DNA from 2 places in the Herbiconiux liukaitaii genome. Region 1 is predicted to be linked to the other one. Evidence: predicted binding sites of a transcription regulator. Region 1 holds the regulator's gene; the other holds the start of a gene.
The links. The regulator LexA, encoded in region 1, represses DNA repair genes until DNA is damaged. The targets are predictions, from matches to a motif close to TCGAACANNTGTTCGA.
Positions count from the first base shown of each region.

Region 2: the regulator LexA is predicted to act here: its motif matches at 5,899-5,914, upstream of imuA' (DnaE2-dependent mutagenesis accessory factor ImuA').

Region 1 covers NZ_JBHFHG010000006.1:395,617-404,797, forward strand. Annotated here, with positions in the region: gene miaA (tRNA (adenosine(37)-N6)-dimethylallyltransferase MiaA) at 1-201, shown strand, start outside; gene dapF (diaminopimelate epimerase) at 206-1,087, shown strand; gene ACEXQC_RS14265 (class I SAM-dependent methyltransferase) at 1,124-1,729, opposite strand; gene hflX (GTPase HflX) at 1,770-3,323, shown strand; gene lexA (transcriptional repressor LexA) at 3,411-4,085, opposite strand; gene ACEXQC_RS14280 (LysM peptidoglycan-binding domain-containing protein) at 4,329-4,742, shown strand; gene ACEXQC_RS14285 (histidinol-phosphate transaminase) at 4,805-5,908, shown strand; gene hisB (imidazoleglycerol-phosphate dehydratase HisB) at 5,984-6,589, shown strand; gene hisH (imidazole glycerol phosphate synthase subunit HisH) at 6,586-7,221, shown strand; gene priA (bifunctional 1-(5-phosphoribosyl)-5-((5-phosphoribosylamino)methylideneamino)imidazole-4-carboxamide isomerase/phosphoribosylanthranilate isomerase PriA) at 7,370-8,116, shown strand; gene ACEXQC_RS14305 (SseB family protein) at 8,109-8,900, shown strand; gene ACEXQC_RS14310 (DUF1844 domain-containing protein) at 8,943-9,181, opposite strand, start outside.
Region 2 covers NZ_JBHFHG010000002.1:501,781-510,961, reverse strand. Annotated here, with positions in the region: gene ACEXQC_RS02955 (error-prone DNA polymerase) at 1-3,408, opposite strand, end outside; gene ACEXQC_RS02950 (DNA polymerase Y family protein) at 3,451-5,079, opposite strand; gene imuA' (DnaE2-dependent mutagenesis accessory factor ImuA') at 5,079-5,888, opposite strand; gene ACEXQC_RS02940 (DUF885 domain-containing protein) at 6,067-7,752, shown strand; gene ACEXQC_RS02935 (DUF4166 domain-containing protein) at 7,756-8,487, shown strand; gene ACEXQC_RS02930 (epimerase) at 8,484-9,181, shown strand, end outside.

The DNA of each region.
Region 1 (9,181 bases):
AGGGCCATCGGCTACGCCCAGGCCCTCGCCGAGCTCGACGGTGCGGCCACCACCGCCGAGGCGATCGCCGAGGCGCAAGCGCTCACGCGTCGCTACGCGCGCCGCCAGGTGGGGTGGTTCAAGCGCTACACCGGCACCATCGACGTCGATCCGCTCGAAGCGGACAGCGTGTCGGCCGCTCTCGAGGCCGTCCTAGACTGAATCCATGCCAGCCGATCTGCACTTCACCAAGGGCCAGGGCACGGGGAACGACTTCGTGCTCTTCACCGACCCCGAGGGCGAGATCGACCTCGATCCGAGCCAGGTGGCCGCCATCTGCGACCGCCACTTCGGCGTGGGCGCCGACGGAGTGCTGCGCGCCGTGCGCTCGGCGAACCTCGAGGCGGGCGCCGCGGCCCTCGCCGAGGATCCGGCGGCGGAGTGGTTCATGGACTACCGCAACGGCGACGGGTCGATCGCCGAGATGTGCGGCAACGGCATCCGCGTGTTCGCGCGCTACCTCATCGACAACGGGTTGGCCACGCTCGAGCAGGGCGAGACCATGGTCATCGGCACCCGCAGCGGCGTGCGCGACCTGCAGCGCAACGCCCTCGGCTACCAGGTCGATCTCGGGCGCTGGCGCCTCGAGAGCGGTGAGACCCTCGTGCGGGCCAAGAACCTCCAGGTGGCGCGTCCCGGCCTCGGCATCAACGTGGGCAACCCCCACGTGGTGGTCGCCCTCGCCGACGACGCCGAGCTCGACGAGGCCGACCTCAGCTACATCCCGCACCTCGAGCCCTCACCGGTCGACGGCGCGAACGTGGAGTTCGTGGTGCCGAGCGATCCGCTCGTGCGCGACGGCGTCGGCCACATCCGCATGCGTGTGCACGAGCGCGGCAGCGGCGAGACCCTCTCGTGCGGCACGGGGGCAGCGGCAGCCGCCCTGGCCACGCGGCACTGGGCGGGCGCGGGCGCGCCGAACCAGTGGCGCGTCACGGTGCCGGGCGGAGTGGTGGGTGTGCGCATGTTCCCCACCGAAGACGGCGAGCACGTGGCTCTCTCGGGGCCGGCCGAGCTCGTCTACGAGGGCGACCTCTCGTTGGCGTGACGCCGCTGATGCGCACGGCTCCCGGGCTTCACCGGCTCAGGCGCTGACCACCCGCAGCATCCTGAAGGTCTTGACCGACACGGCGCGCGACACCGCGAACGCCGGGAACTCCGCTTCGAGCCAGCGCTGCAGCGAGTCCGACCCCAGGTGCTTCTGCACCACGAGCCACGCCTCCGAGTCGGGGTGGAGGCGGGGGATCCAGTGCCGCAGCATGCCGTGCAGCACCTCCTTTCCCACCCGGATCGGCGGATTCGACCAGATCGCGGCGAATCGCACCTCCTCGGGAACATCCCCGGGTCGACAGGCGTTGATGTTCTCGAGACCCATCATGTGAAAATTCCGCCGCACCAGATCCAGAGCACGTTCGTTGACGTCCACCGCCCACACCGTGGCGCGCGGTGACTCCAGCGCGAGCGTCAGCGCGATCGGTCCCCATCCGCAGCCGAGATCGAGCAGATCGCCCGTCTCGGGAGGCGTGGGCACGTTCGCCAGCAGCACCTGGGTGCCGGTGTCGATGTGGTCGGGGCTGAAGATCTTCGACGACGTGGCGACCCGGTAGGGAGAACCCGCGAGGGTGACGTCGATCTCACGGAGCTCGAGCTCTCCGGCAGGTCGTGCCGAGAAGTAGTGCTCGCCATCCATAGAGGGAATCTAGCAAACAAGGAGACTAGTCTTGACCGCAATGTCAGACCACCAGACCACTGAGAACACCGATCACTCCTCCACCGAGGCCGACGACGCCGTCAGCCGTGTGCTCGCGAGCGCCGAGAAGCGCTCCTCCGGATACTCGCTCTTCGAGCAGGCCGGAGCGCAGGCGCTCCAGCGCCCCGAGACCACCGGTCAGGGGCCTGCGGGCTCCGGCTACGACGGCGACCAGTTCGATCGTGAGGACCGCCAGTCGCTGCGCCGCGTCGGCGGGCTCTCCACCGAGCTCGAAGACGTCACCGAGGTGGAGTACCGACAGCTCAGGCTCGAGAACGTCGTCATCATCGGCGTCTACTCGCAGGGCACCCTCGGCGACGCCGAGAACTCCCTGCGCGAGCTCGCAGCCCTCGCCGAGACGGCGGGCGCCGTGGTGCTCGACGGGCTGCTCCAGCGCCGTGCGCACCCCGACCCCAGCACCTACTTCGGCAAGGGCAAGGCCGAGGAGCTCAGGGCCGTCGTGCAGTCGCTCGGCGCCGACACCGTGATCGCCGACACCGAGCTGGCCCCGAGCCAGCGGCGTGCGCTCGAAGACGTGGTGAAGGTCAAGGTGATCGACCGCACGGCCGTGATCCTCGACATCTTCAGCCAGCACGCCAAGAGCCGCGAGGGCAAGGCCCAGGTGGAGCTCGCCCAGCTCGAGTACCTCCTGCCGCGACTGCGCGGCTGGGGTGACTCGATGTCGCGCCAGGCCGGTGGCCAGGTGGGCGGGGCGGGAGCCGGAATGGGATCCCGTGGCCCCGGTGAGACCAAGATCGAGCTCGATCGCCGCCGCATCCACACGCGGATGGCGAAGCTGCGCAAGCAGATCAAGGAAATGAAGCCGGCTCGGGATGCGAAGCGGGCCAACCGCAAGCGCAACGCCGTGCCGTCGGTCGCGATCGCGGGCTACACCAACGCCGGCAAGTCGTCGCTGCTGAACCGCATCACGAGCGCGGGCGTGCTGGTCGAGAACTCGCTCTTCGCCACCCTGGACGCGACGGTGCGCAAGAACGCGACGGGAGACGGCCGGCCGTACACGATCGCCGACACCGTCGGCTTCGTGCGCGCCCTGCCCCACCAGCTGGTCGAGGCCTTCCGGTCGACGCTCGAGGAGGTGGCCGACTCGGATGTCGTGGTGCACGTCGTCGACGGATCCCACCCGGATCCGGCGAGCCAGATCGCCACGGTGCGCGACGTCATGGGTGAGGCGGGGGCCAGGGGCATCCCGGAGATCGTGGTCTTCAACAAGAGCGACCTCGTGCCGGACGACGACCGGCTCGTGCTCCGCGGTCTCGAGCCGACGGCGATCTTCGTGTCGGCCCGCACGGGCGAGGGCATCGCCGAGCTGCTCGCGGCGATCGACGAGATCCTGCCGCGGCCCAGTGTGGAGGTCGACCTGCTCGTGCCCTACGAGCGCGGCGACCTCGTGACGCTCCTGCACGAGAAGAACACCGTGCTGAGCACCGAGTACGAGGAGTCGGGCACCCACGTGCGCGCCCTCGTCAACCCGGAGTTCGAAGACCGCCTCACCGAGTTCTCCGTACCCCGCTGAGCCCGCCTGAGTAATTCAACAACGCGAACGTCGCGGCATCCAAGCCCTCATGGGGTCCGGTTGCCGCGACGTTTGCGTTTCTGAACGCTAGACAGCTCTGAGAACTGCCACGACCTTGCCGAGCACCGTGGCGAAGTCACCGAGGATGGGCTCGAAGTTGCTGTTGCGGGGGAGCAGCCAGGTGTGGCCGTCGCGCTGGCGGAACACCTTCACGGTGGCCTCCTCGTCGAGCATGGCGGCCACGATGTCGCCGTTCTCGGCGGTGCTCTGCTGGCGGATGACGACCCAGTCGCCGTCGCAGATGGCGGCGTCGATCATCGACTCGCCCACGACCTTGAGCATGAAGAGGTCTCCGTTGCCCACGAGCTGACGGGGGAGCGGGAACACCTCGTCGACCTGCTGCTCGGCCGTGATGGGGATGCCCGCGGCGATGCGGCCCACGAGAGGCACGAGCGTGGCGTCGCCCACAGGGGGTGAGGAGTCGGCATCCGGCGACGGCGCGTCCTCCGCGCTCGGCACGTCGATGAGCACCTCCATGGCGCGGGGGCGGTTGGGGTCTCGCCGCAGGTAGCCGGAGAGCTCGAGCTGGTTGAGCTGGTGGGTGACGCTCGAGAGCGAGGAGAGCCCCACGGCGTCGCCGATCTCGCGCATGCTCGGCGGATACCCGCGTGAGAGCACGGAGCGCTGGATCACGTCGAGGATCGCGAGCTGCTTGTCGCTGAGGCTCTTGCGTCGTCTGGTGCGGCCGGTCTCGTTCGCCACGTCTCCTGCTTTCTGCGCTCCCACCGAGGGCGCGAGCGCCGATGTCGGTGGCTGGTGGTTGAGTTCACCTGTCGATCGAAACTGTATCCGAGAAGTACTCGAAAACACACATATGTTCGAGTGTGTCGCCGATTCTTCGAGGTATATCCGCTTGACGAACCAGAAAATCGAATATACATTCGGAACAAGACTTCGTATCGGCGCTCCCGGCCGAGCGCCGGTACGAACCCTTCAGGAGGAATCATGAGCTACGCAGCAGCACCTCTCAGCACCACGACCGCCCGCACCGCACACACCGACGCTGCCCACACCGGCGCCGCCGGAACCGCTTCCGCTGTGCCCACCACGCGGCTCCGCATCACGGCTCGCGGTCGCACGGTGCTGGCGTCGGTCATCGCTCTGCCGATCATCCTCCTGCTCGGGTTCGCCGCACTGTTCAGCGGCGGCACCGCCGTGGCCACGGGCACCACCTCCGGTGCCGAGTTCGACTACCTCACCGTCAAGTCCGGCCAGAGCCTGTGGGCCATCGCCGAGTCGCTGGCGCCCGAGGCCGACCCGCGTGATGTCATCGCCGAGATCATGAGCCTCAACCAGCTGAGCGAGTCGTCCGTGCAGCCCGGTCAGCGCATCGCCGTGCCGGCCGACATCGCCGACTAGCAGTAACAGCGGCGGCGGAAGCTGCGCCGGTCGCGATCCGCGCTCCGAGTAGGCTTCTGCGGGTGACCTCCCTCTCCGATCTGCCCATCCGAGACGACCTCAGGGGCCTCGAGCCCTATGGTGCACCGCACCTCCACCTCCCCGTGGAGCTCAACGTCAACGAGAACACGCACCCGATCCCCGAAGAGGTCGCGCGCGACATCATCGAAGCGGTGGCCAGGGAGCTCCTCACCGTCAATCGGTACCCCGACCGCGAGTTCACGGCGCTCCGCGAGTCGCTCGCCCGCTACCTCGTGAGCACCGAGCCGGGCCTCGAGCTCGGCGCCGAGGGCGTCTGGGCGGCGAACGGCTCGAACGAGATCCTTCAGCAGATCCTCATGGCCTTCGGTGGCCCGGGGCGTTCGGTGCTCGGCTTCCCTCCCACCTACTCCATGCACTCGATCATCGCCCAGGCCACGGGCGCCCGCTGGATCGCGGGGGAGCGCGACGCCGAGTTCCTCATCTCGCCCGAGACGGCGGTGAGCTGGGTCGAGCGCACCTCGCCCGACATCGTCTTCCTCTGCTCGCCCAACAACCCCACGGGCACGGGCCTCGGCCTCGACACCATCCGCGCCGTCTACGACGCGTTCGACGGCATGGTCGTGGTCGACGAGGCGTACGCCGAGTTCACCGCCGCCGGCGAACCCACCGCCCTCAGCCTGCTCGAGGGCCGCCCCCGCCTCATCGTCTCGCGCACCATGAGCAAGGCCTTCGCCTTCGCCGGCGCGCGCCTCGGCTACCTCGCGGCCCACCCGGCGGTCACGGATGCGCTGCGGCTCGTGCGCCTGCCCTACCACCTCTCCGCACTCACCCAGGCAGCCGCGGTGGCGGCTCTCGCGCACGCCCCCGAGGTGCTCGCCATGGTCGACGACATCAAGGCCCAGCGCGACCGCATCGAGCGGGAGCTGGCCGAGCTCGGCTACCACCCGTGGCCGAGCGAGGCCAACTTCGTGCTGTTCGGCGGCGTCGACGACCCCGAGTGGCTCTGGCAGCAGCTCCTCGACCGCGGCATCATCATCCGCAACCTGGCCATCCCCGGCCACCTCCGGGTGAGCGCGGGCACGGCCGCCGAGACGACGGCCTTCCTCGACGCCATGAGGGAACTCACGCCAGCGGCGGATCGCTGACCGAGTTCGCTCACCCCGCCCGCGGTCTTCGCCGCCAGCGACGCCCCGGCGCACGCCCTCGGTAGGATTGAGGGCATGACCGCACCCCGCACCGCCCGCCTGCAGCGCGAGACCAGCGAGTCGTCGATCGAGCTCACGCTCGACCTCGACGGCACGGGCGTCTCCGACATCCAGACCTCGGTGCCCTTCTACGACCACCTCCTCACCGCCTTCGCCAAGCACTCGCTCACCGACCTCACCGTGCGCGCGAGGGGCGACATCGAGATCGACGTGCACCACACGGTCGAGGACACGGGGATCCTGCTCGGCCAGGCCATCCGCCAGGCGCTCGGCGACAAGTCGGGCATCTCGCGCTTCGGCGGGGCCCTCGTGCCGCTCGACGAGGCGCTCGTGCAGGCCGTGGTCGACATCTCCGGCCGCCCCTACCTCGTGCACACCGGCGAGCCCGCCGGCTTCGAGTTCCACCTCATCGGCGGTCACTTCACCGGTTCGATGGTGCGCCACGTGTTCGAGGCCATCACCTTCAACGCGGGCCTCACCGTGCACGTCACCGTACTGAACGGTCGCGATCCGCACCACATCGCCGAGGCCGAGTTCAAGGCGTTCGCGCGCGCGTTCCGCCAGGCGAAGGCCCTGGATCCGCTCGTCTCCGGCATCCCCTCCACGAAGGGCGCCCTGTGAGCTCTCCCTCCGTCGTGCTGCTCGACTACGGCAGCGGCAACATCCACTCGGCCGCCAAGGCGCTCGAGCGTGCAGGTGCCGACGTCACCGTCACGGGCGATCGGGCCGCGGCTCTCGAGGCCGACGGTCTCGTGGTGCCCGGCGTCGGTGCGTTCAGCGCGGTCATGGACCAGCTCGCCGCGGTGCGCGGCGGCGAGGTCATCGACAAGCGCCTCGCCGGTGGACGCCCCGTGCTGGGCATCTGCGTGGGCATGCAGGTCATGTTCGCCGACGGCATCGAGCGCGGCATCGACACGGAGGGTCTCGGCGAGTGGCCGGGCACCGTGGAGCTGCTCGAGGCCGACGTGGTGCCGCACATGGGCTGGAACACGGTCGAGGCCCCCGCGGATTCGGTGCTCTTCGACGGCATCCGCGACGAGCGCTTCTACTTCGTGCACTCCTACGCCGCGCAGAACTGGGAGCTGACCCCCGAGGTCACCCACCGTCCGCCGCTCGTGACGTGGGCGGAGCACGGCTCCAAGTTCGTGGCGGCCGTCGAGAACGGTCCGCTCTCGGCCACCCAGTTCCACCCCGAGAAGTCGGGCGAGGCGGGCATCCGCCTGCTCGCCAACTGGATCGACTCGCTGCGCTGATCGCCCCCGCTGTGCCCGGCGGCGCCGCGTGGCGAGGCGACGCCGTCGTGACACATCGTTTCGACGTGGCCACGCGGAGTCGCTACTATCGCGGGGGGCAATCGCACGCGGCCAGCGGAGTCGGGCGGGCCGGAACGAGAGAAGAGTCATGAGCGAGTTCAACAAGGCGCCGAAGCTGGTGCTGCTGCCCGCGGTCGACGTGGCCGGGGGCAAGGCCGTGCGCCTGACGCAGGGCAAGGCGGGCACCGAGACGTTCCACGGCGACCCCGTCGACGCCGCTGCGGACTGGATCGCCCAGGGCGCCGAGTGGATCCACCTCGTCGATCTCGACGCCGCCTTCGGCCGGGGCAACAACCTCGGCGTGATCAAGAAGGTCATCCGCCAGGCCAGGGGAGTCAACGTGGAGGTCTCGGGAGGCATCCGCGACGACGCGAGCCTCGAGACCGCCCTCGCGTCGGGGGCCAAGCGCATCAACCTCGGCACCGCGGCGCTCGAGAACCCGGAGTGGGCCGCCAGCGTCATCGCCCAGTACGGGGATGCCGTGGCCGTCGGCCTCGACGTGCGCGGCACCACGCTCGCCGCCCGCGGCTGGACCCAGGATGCCGGCGACCTCTGGCACGTCATGGACCGCCTCGAGGAGGCCGGTTGCGCACGTTACGTCGTGACCGACGTCACGAAGGACGGCACGCTCAAGGGCCCCAACGTCGATCTGCTCCGCCAGGTGATGGATCGCACCGAGCGCCCCGTCATCGCCTCCGGCGGCATCTCGAGCCTCGACGACCTCGCCGAGCTCCGCGAACTCGTGCCCCACGGCCTCGAGGGCGCCATCGTGGGGCGCGCGCTCTACTCGGGCGCGTTCACCCTGCCCGAGGCCCTGGACGTGGCTTCTGACTGAGCACGACCACCACACCGGCCCCGACCACACCGGCGGCACGGACTCGGCCGGCCAGCCCTGGAAGGGTCGCACCTTCGAGTCGCACGCCAGCGAGACCGACGACGGCAGCGCGCCCCAGGTCGTGCTCGACGCGCTCTCCCGCTTCCACGCTGCCGACGCCGGGCCCGAGACCGTCGTCGATGCGCTCCGCGGTGTGCGCCTCCTCGTGCCCCTCGTGGCGCACGCGGGGGAGGAAGGGGTCACGGATGCCGGTCTCCGCGTCGACAAGACGCAGGAGCTCTCCCTCGTCACGGTGAGCGGCCCCGGCGGTCGCACGGTGCTCCCCGCGTTCACCTCGGTGACCGCGATGTCGGCCTGGAACCCGAAGGCCCGACCCATCCCGGTCGATGCGCGCAGAGCCGCCCTCGCGGCGGCGTCCGAGGGCACCGAACTCATCGTGCTCGACCCCGGCTCGCCCACCGAGTTCGCCCTCCGCCGCCCGGCCGTCTGGGCCCTGGCCCAGGGCGAGCCCTGGATCCCCGCTCCTGACGACCCCGACGTCGCGGAGGCCTTCGAGGTCTCGATCCGCTCCGAGCCCGCCGTCGCCGGAATCCGGGCCGTCGCAGGTGACCCGCAGGCGCGTCTGCGCGGCCCGGAGCTCCTGGTCGTGCTCGCGCTCGTGCCCGGCCTCGACAAGGAGACGCTGGATCAGCTCGTGCAGCGTCTTCAGGCGCGCTGGGCGGAGAGCGCAGTTATCGCCGAACGTGTCGACTCTCTCGGCGTGCGGGTCACCGCGCTCGACTGATCGAGCCAGAGGCAGGGCCCGAGCCGGAGCCCGGGCTCGAGCTCAGCTGACCGGCCCGGTGTACTTCTCCCCGGGGCCCTCGCCCACCGGATCCTGCACCACGGAGGCCTCGCGGAACGCGAGCTGCAGCGAGCGCAGGCCGTCGCGCAGGCTCCTGGCGTGCTGATCGCCGAGGAACGGCGCCGACGCGGTCACGAGCCCCGCGAGAGCGGTGATGAGCTTGCGCGCCTCGTCGAGGTCGGTCTCGACATCCGGGTCGTCCGAGAGCCCGCACTTCACGG
Region 2 (9,181 bases), on a different contig from region 1:
CGTCTTGGCGGTCAGCACGAGCGGCTCGAAGCGATCGGCCACGAGGTTCGTGATGCCCTCCTTCGAGCGCTCGAGCAGGCCGCGCACGATCAGTGCGGGCGATTCCCTCGCCACGCGGCGGTACCTCGTCCACACCCCCACCCCGCAGATCACGTTGAGAAGCCCCGTCTCGTCCTCGATGTTCATGAACGTGATGCCGCTCGCCGTGGCCGGCCGCTGCCGGTGCGTGACCACCCCGCCCACCTCGATCCGCCGCCCGGTCTCGGCGGTCGCGAGGTCGGCCACCGAGAGCGCCCCTCGCCGCCGCAGCTCCTCGCGTGCGTGCTGCAGCGGATGGCCCTCGGGTGAGATGCCGGTGGCCCACAGGTCGTAGACCACCTGCTCCTCGGCCGAGAGCATCGGCAGCAGCGGCGGCTGCACCGAGACGAAGGTGCCAGGCAGGTACTCCGCCCGCTCCTGGGCGGCGTTGCCGGCCTCCCACAGCGCCTCACGTTTGGTGAGGCCGAAGGCCTCGAAGGCTCCGGCCGTGGCGAGGGCCTCGAGCTGCGGTGTGGTGAGACCCACCCGCCGGGAGAGGTCGGCCATGCTGAGGTAGGGGCCGTGCTGCTCGCGCTCGGCAACGATGCGACCCGCCAGGGCTGCGCCGATGGAGGTGACCTCCGCGAGCCCGAGCCGCACGGCGAGATCGCCGTCGCGCCGGTGCTCGGCCGAGCGATCGGGCTGCGAGCGGTCGAACACGGGGGTCACGGGCGGCGGCTCGTGCAGACACGACTCGAGGCCGGTCTCCACCCGCGGCACCACCCCGCCGGAGCCGCCCTCGGCGAGCAGCAGCGGTTCGAGGCCGGCAGCCGCCCCCGAGCGCAGGATGTCGGGCCGCCGCACCTCCACGCCGTGCCGCCTGGCATCGGCCGTGAGGGTCTGGGGCGAGTAGAAGCCCATCGGCTGCGCCCGCAGCAGGGCGGCCAGGAAGGCCGCGGGGTAGTGCAGCTTGAACCACGAGCTCGCGTACACGAGCAACGCGAAGCTCGTGGAGTGGCTCTCGGCGAAACCGAAGTTCGCGAAGGCCTCGATCTTGCGGTAGATCAGATCGGCGTCGTCGCCCACGATCCCGTTGCCCGCCATGCCGCGGTAGAGCTTCTCCCGCAGTGACGAGATCTTCTCCAGCCCCCGCTTCGAGCCCATCGCCCGGCGCAGCAGGTCGGCGTCTTCGGCGGAGCAGTCGCCCACGGCCATCGCCATCTGCATCAGCTGCTCCTGGAACAGCGGCACCCCGAGGGTGCGCTCGAGCACCGGCTCGAGCTTCGGATGCAGGTAGGTCACCTCCTCGAGGCCCAGCTTGCGCCGGATGTAGGGGTGCACGGCACCGCCCTGGATGGGACCTGGCCTGATGAGGGCGATCTCGACCACGAGGTCGTAGAACCGTCGCGGCTGCAGCCGGGGCAGCGTTCCCATCTGCGCCCTGGACTCCACCTGGAACACGCCGATCGAATCGGCGCGGCAGAGCATGTCGTAGACGCCCTCCTCCTCCTGGGGGATGCTCTCGAGCGTCCACGTCGTGCCCGTGGACTCCCGCACGAGGTCGATCGTGTACTGCAGCGCCGAGAGCATCCCGAGGCCGAGCAGGTCGAACTTCACGAGCCCCATCCAGGCGCAGTCGTCCTTGTCCCACTGCAGCACCGTGCGGTTCTCCATCCGCGCGTTCTCGATGGGGCAGACCTCACCCACCGGGCGGTCGGTCAGCACCATGCCGCCGGAGTGGATGCCGAGGTGCCGGGGGAACTTGAGCACCTGCTCGGCGAGCCCCACCACCTCAGGGGGGATGTCGTGATCGGCGCTCTCCACCACGCCGCCCCAGCGCTCGATCTGCTTCGACCAGGCATCCTGCTGCCCGGGGCTGTGCCCGAGCGCCTTCGCCATGTCGCGCACCGCGAACTTGGGTCGGTAGGTGATGACGTTCGCCACCTGGGCCGCGTTCCGCCTGCCGTACTTCTCGTAGACGTACTGGATGATCTCCTCCCGGCGATCCGAGTCGAAGTCGACGTCGATGTCGGGCTCCTCGTCGCGCATGCTCGAGAGGAAGCGCTCGAACGGCAGCTGCCTGGCGATCGCGTCGACGGCCGTGATGCCGAGCAGGTAGCAGACCGCCGAGTTGGCGGCCGAGCCCCGCCCCTGGCACAGGATGCCGCGGCTGCGGGCCTCGCGCACGATGTCGTAGACGATCAGGAAGTAGCCGGGGAACTGCTTCAGCTCGATCACCCCGAGCTCCTTCTCGATGCGCGCCAGGTCGTCGGCGCTCGCCCGCGGGTACTTCGAGGGCACGGCGTCGAGCACGAGCGTGCGCAGCCAGGACATGGGGGTGTGCCCCTCCGGCACCTCCTGCCGCGGCAGGTTGGGCTTGGCCGTGCGCAGCCGGAACGACAGGTCGTCGGCCACCTCGACCGTGCGCTCCACGGCGCCGGGGTAGCGCCCGAAGCGGGCGGTCATCTCGGCTCCCGAGCGCAGATGCAGGTGGGGGGATGCGGGGAGCCAGCCGTCGAGCTCATCGAGGCTGCGTCTCGCCCGCACCGCGGCGAGGGCCTGCGCGAGCCTGTGCTGCCCCGGAGCCGCGTAGTGCACGTTGCCCGTGGCGACCGTGGCGAGCCCCCGCCTGTCGGCGATCGCGGCCAGCACGTCGTTGCGACCGCTGTCGAGCGGTTCGCCTCGATCGGAGAGCTCCACGAGCACGTTGTCGCGACCGAACAGCGCCACGAGCCTGTCGACCTCGGCGAGGGCGCCGTCTTCTCCCGCGTCGTCGAGGGCCTGGCGCACCTGCCCCTTCCTGCACCCCGTGAGCACGGCCCAGTGTCCGTCCGCGTGAGCCGCGAGCTCCTCGAGGTCGTAGAGCGGGCGGCCCTTCTCCGCCCCCGGCGCGAGCTGGGCCGAGGTGATCGCCCCTGCCAGCCGGTGGTAGCCCTCCTGCCGTCTGGCCAGCACGAGCAGGTGCGAGCCCTCCGGATCGGGCACACCGTTCTGCGGCGCCCCCAGATCGAGCGAGAGCTCGGCGCCGAACACCGTGGCGAGCTCGTGCTTCTCGGCCGCCTCCGCGAAGCGCACGATGCCGTAGAGGCCGTCGTGATCGGTGATCGCGAGGGCGTGCAGGCGCAGCCTCGTCGCCTCCTCGATGAGCTCCTCCGGGGAGGACGCTCCGTCGAGGAAGCTGAAGTTCGAGTGCGCGTGCAGCTCGGCGTAGGGCACGACGGGGCCGGGCTCCCTCTCGACAGGTGGGAGCTCTCCCGGGTCGTAGGGCAGCCGCTTAGTCGACCAGGCCGGGCTGTCCCCGCCGTCGGAGGGCGGTGATCCAGGTCGCCGACGGTCCGAGAGCGCGCTCTCGAGCTCCGACCACGGCACGGGCGGATTGTTGAACCCCATCAGCTCGTCTCCCTGCTCCGCACGCAGCACGCGCGGCGCGACTCAGTCATAGCGGGCCTCCGCACGCCAGCGGTGGTTCTCGAGGGCGAGCAGCCACGCACCCCCCGCGGCATCCACCACCTGGAAGCGGTCGATGCGGCGGTGGGCCGCTTCGTCCCACCAGTGCTCCTCGGTGGGCCACGGGCCCGCCCAGGCCGTGAGGGGCTTGAGGTCGTGCAGTGCCCCCGTCTCGGAGAAGAACGCCGGAGCCGCCGAGAGCTCGCCCCGCTCGGTGACGTCGACGGGCTCGCCCTCCGCCGTCGCCACCTGCACGGCCCAGGGGTGCTCGAACACCGTGGTGGGCAGGGGGGCCGGCAGACTCCCCGGCCAGGGCGCCGTAGATCGCACCTCGGCCGGGCGGTCGCCCCAGGGCGAGAGCAGCACCCGCTCGCGGGGCGCCCGGCCGCCACCGATCGAGGCGGTCAGCACACCCTCGTGGCCCACCATGCTCTGCAGGCGCGCCATGCCGCTGTGCACCCGCTCGTCCGATCCGCTGCCCCAGAGCCCGGTCTCGTGCTTCGAGCTGCCGTCGACCGTCTCGGCGATCACCCGCACCCGGCTGATGCCGGATTCGAGCGCCGCCTCGATGGCGTCGCCGCCCTGCAGCTGCCAGCGCACCCTGTCGACCACATCGGAGGAGCTGAACCAGCGCGGATGCAGCCAGCTCCGCTCGCGCACCTGCCCCCGCTCGCTCGTGAGCTCCACCCGGATGGCCGTGCACACGAGCCGCGCCTCGGAGAGCCTCTGCACGAAGAGGTCGGCAGCGGCCCTGATGCCGAAGGTCACCTGGTCGATGCGGTCGAGCGGCGGTTCGAACTCGCTCACGCTCTCGCGCACCTCGGGCGGGATGCGCGGCACCACCGGCTGCCCGTCGCGGCCGGAGGCCTTGAGGTGCGCTCTCGCCCCCTCGTCGCCGAAGCGGCTCTGCACGTCTTCATCCGGCAGCCGGGCGAACTCGCCGAGGGTGTGGATGCCGAGCCGCCCGAGCAGGGGCACGAGCTCGTTCGTGCCGAGGAGGCTCCCCAGCACCCCCACGGGCAGGGGGGAGAGGAAGGCGGCGGACCCGCCGGGCGGCACGATGCGCACGAGCTCCCTGCCGGGGAGGCGGGCCGCGTGGTCGGCCGCGAAGACACCGTCGGCGATGCCGATCCGCGCATCCGTCACCCCTATCTCGGCGAGCCGGGCGAGGAAGGCGATCGCCGCGCTCTCCTCGTCTCCGTAGTAACGGGCAGGGCCGCGCGACCTCAGGGCGCACGTGCCGGGCCGCATCACCTGCACTCCCGGGCTCAGCTCCTCGAGCGCCACGATGATGGGCTCGAAGGCGCGATTGACCACAGCGGGGTCGTGGTCGAACACGCGCAGCCTCGGCGAACGGGCCTGCGCCTCCCTGAGCCGCAGGCCCCTCCGCACCCCATCGGCCCTCGCCGCCGCCGAGCAGGCATAGACGAGACCCTTCTCGATCACGGCCAGATGCTCGTCGGCCGCGAGCACCGCATCCTCCGCCACCCCCTCGGCCCTGGCCATCGCCACCACCGGCCAGTCGGGGCACCACACCACCATGCTCCGCACGGGCGTGCCCCGAGCGGAGAGACCCCGCCCGGCCCCGCCGCGCGCCGGCCCACCGCGCGCCATCAGCTCGCCACCTCGTGCAGGATGCGCGGACGACCGCCACCGGCCACAGGCTGCACCCCCGAGGGAGCCCCGGAGGGCGCCCCTGAGCGCACAGCAGACGGCACAGCAGACGGTGCCGACGGTGCCGCAGGGGCCCCGAACTCGCTCACGGGCCGGAACAGCTCGTCGCGATCCGGCAGCCACAGCCGAGCACGCCGCGGCCGCCCCATGCCGCCCCTGGCCGTGGCCGTCACGGTCGCCTGCCGCCCCGCGAGGTAGCCGTGACCCGCGCCGATGCCCGCCCAGCGGCTCTCGGTGATGCGCAGCGTCGCCTCGCTCTGCGGCCAGTCACCGAGCACGATGAGCAGCGCCTCCCGCTGCCTGATGCGCGCCTGCAGCCTCGCCACCGCGGAATCCGGAACCCGTTTCGGCGGTCGCGTGACCACCACCCCCACCACGTCGGCCATCGCCGCCGTGATCGTGAGCCACTCCTCACCCGGGTCGGGAACGAGCGCGAGCCGCTCGAGGTCGATGCCGAAGCCCGCCGCCGCCTCGAGCCCGAAGTCGGGCATGCCCACAACTCCGCACCACACGCCGTCGGCCGACGGCCCCGCCATGAGCGCCATCACGAGCGCCGTGGACCGCTCCACGGAGTACGCAGACCCCGCCCGCAGCGACCCGCCAGGCAGCAGCTGCTCGAGGGCCGGGTGCGTGCGCACGCTGCGACTGTCGAGCTTCGTGGCCTGCATCTGCTGGATGCGCGAGCGCAGCGCACTGATCTCGTCGCCCGCCGGAGCGGGGGAGGAGATCGAGAGCGCGGCATCCGTCATGCCCTCATGTTCGAATATATGTTCGAATAAGTCAATCGGAGCGGCGAGCCTGTGGAGAGCCCGTCCGTCGGCTGTGGAGAACACCGCGCCTACGACCGAGCAGGCGGCCGGGCAGGCGGCCGGGCAGGCGGCCTGGCCACCCCCGACCGATGTCGGCGGCGTGGCATAGGGTCGGAAGATGAGCAGTTCGACACTACGTCCAGAGACCGACATCGATCGCATCGCCGAGCGCTGGGTCGACACCCTCGTCGAGCTCGAACCCGTGCTCGGTACGTACATCGGCCGCACCGAGGTCGACGATCGGTTCGGCGACCTCTCGCCCGAGGGCCACGAGCAGAAGGTCGCCGCCACCCGCGCCGCTCTCGCCGAGCTCGCCGCCGCCACTCCGGCCGACGAGGTCGACGAGGTCACGAAGGCCGATCTCGGCAGCCAGCTCGAGCTCTCGCTGCAGAGCGCCGAGGCCGGTCTCGAGCGGCGCGATCTCAACGTCATCGACTCGCCCAGCCAGCACATCCGCGAGGTCTTCGACCTCATGCCCACCGCCACCGAGCACGACTGGTCGGTCGTCGCCAAGCGCCTCTCGGCGGTCGAGGAGGCCGTCGACGGCTACATCCTCACCCTCAGGCAGGGCATCCGCGAGGGTGTCACGCCCGCGCGCCGCCAGGTCGCCGAGGTGCTCCAGCAGAGCCGAGGCAACTCGGGGCCCGAGAGCTTCTTCCGCTCGTTCGCCGAGAGCGCTGCCCCCGCAGGGGGAGGCGAGCTCCCCGCCTCTCTGCGCGCCGATCTCGAGCGCGCGGCGGGCACGGCCTCCGAGGCCTACTCCAAGCTCGCCCAGTTCCTCGAGAACGAGCTCGCCCCCGTCGCCACCGAGCAGGATGCCGTGGGCCGAGATGTCTACGCCCTCCAGTCGCGCCGCTTCCTCGGCGCCACGATCGATCTCGACGAGACCTACGAGTGGGGCATCGAGGAGCTCGGCCGCATGGTGCGCGAGCAGGAGGCCATCGCGGGGGAGATCGTGCCGGGCGCCTCCGTGTACGAGGCCATCGCCTTCCTCGACAGGGACGAGTCGCGCAAGCTGCACGGCACCGACGCCCTGCAGGCGTGGATGCAGGCCACGAGCGACAGGGCTGTGGCCGAGCTCGGCGCCACCCACTTCGACATCCCAGAGGAGATCCGCGCCCTCGAGTGCATGATCGCGCCCACCCACGAGGGCGGCATCTACTACACCGGCCCCACAGACGACTTCTCCCGCCCCGGCCGCATGTGGTGGTCGGTGCCAGAGGGCGTCACGGAGTTCGACACCTGGCGCGAGCTCACCACCGTCTACCACGAGGGTGTTCCCGGCCACCACCTGCAGATCGGCCAGGCCGTCTACAACCGCGCCACGCTCAACACCTGGCGCCGTCAGCTCGCGGGCACGAGCGGCCACGCCGAGGGCTGGGCCCTCTACGCCGAGCGGCTCATGGAGGAGCTCGGCTACCTCGACGACCCGGCAGACCGCCTCGGCATGCTCGACGGGCAGCGGATGCGTGCTGCCCGCGTGGTGCTCGACATCGGCGTGCACCTGCAGAAGCCGCGCCTCGACGGCGCCGGCGTGTGGGATGCGGAGTACGCGCTCGACTTCATGCGCCAGAACGTCAACATGGACGACGCGTTCATCCGCTTCGAGGTCAACCGCTACCTGGGCTGGCCGGGTCAGGCCCCCTCCTACAAGGTCGGCCAGCGCATCTGGGAAGAGCTGCGCGACGAGACCCGCGCCCGCGAGAAGGAGGCCTTCTCCTCGAAGGAGTTCCACCGTCGCGCCCTCGACCTCGGCGGCGTCGGTCTCGACACCCTCCGCACCGCTCTCCTCGGAGGCGAGTAGCCCATGGCCGCTCGCCCCGACGTCCGACCCGACTCCCGCACCCCTCGGCGCTCCCGCTCGCCGTACGAGCTGACGGCAGGGTCGGCGCTCGACGATCTGCATCCCGCGCTGCGGCGCTACTTCGAGGCCATCCCGTTCGGCAGCCGCGGCTACGGCAGCGGGGTGTTCGAGGTCGTCGGCACCCCGCGCCTCTGGCTGCGACCCGTGCTCGCCCTGTTCGCCCCGAAGGGCGTGCTGTTCCCCGTGTGGGAGAAGAACGTGCCGTTCACCATCGTGAACGCACCCCTCATCGACCGCGATGGCCGCACAGCCGTGGTGGCCGTCCGCCGATTCCACTTCGGCGGTGGGGTGCGCACCATGATCGACGCGATCACCGCCGACGGCATCGGCCCCGCCGGCCTCGTCGACCACCTCGGGTCGAGTCGCCGGTTCCGCATCCGACTCGGCATCCGGGTCATGCGCGGCGAGCTGCACCTCGAGTCGAACGCGCTCGAGATCCGCATCGGAACGCGGTACCTGAGAGTGCCGTCGGCCATCTCGCCGAGCATCCACCTCGTCGAGCGCTTCGACGACCACGCCGATGGGGGAGACCCGCACGCCGCACCCGCCGCTGTGGAGGGCGCTCAGCGCGTCTCGGTCACGATCTCGGCCCCCATCCTCGGGCGGCTCTACGAGTACACCGGGTCGTTCCGCTACGAGATCCGCGCGGAACCCGATCCGGTGCAGGGCACGTGACGGCAGAGGGATCACCGCGCGCGTACCGAGTCGTCGTCGCCGGGGCCTCCGGCTTCATCGGCGCCCGAATCGTGCAGGCGTTCCGCGACGAGGGGGCCGAGGTCGCTCTCATCGGCCGCACCGGCCCCGACGCCCGCTGGGGCGATGCGGCCGCCATCGCAGCCCTCGTCGACGGCGCCGATCTGCTCATCAACCTCGCAGGCAAGAGCGTGAACTGCCGCTACACCGCCGAGAACCGCGCCGAGATCTTCCGCTCCCGCCTCGAGACCACCCGCGCCCTGCACGCCGCGGTGTCGGGGGCCGCGCATCCGCCAGCCCTCTGGATCAACTCCTCCACCGCCACCATCTACCGGCACGCCGACGACCGCCCCATGACGGAATCGACGGGCGAGATCGGCGAGGGCTTCTCCGTGAACGTCGCCACGAGCTGGGAGGAGGAGTTCTTCCGCGGAACCCTGCCCGCCACACGACGCGTGGCCCTGCGCATGGCCATCGTGCTGGGTGACGGCAGCGCACTCGCCCCCATCCGCGCCCTCGCCCGCGCGGGCCTCGGCGGCCCCCAGTTCGACGGCCACTGGCCCTCCACCCGGGCAGGCCGCGCCACGGGCACGTTCCACCGCTACCGCCCGACCTCGAAGGGCGGCAGGCAGAGGTTCAGCTGGGTGCACCTCGACGACGTGGTCGGCATCATCCG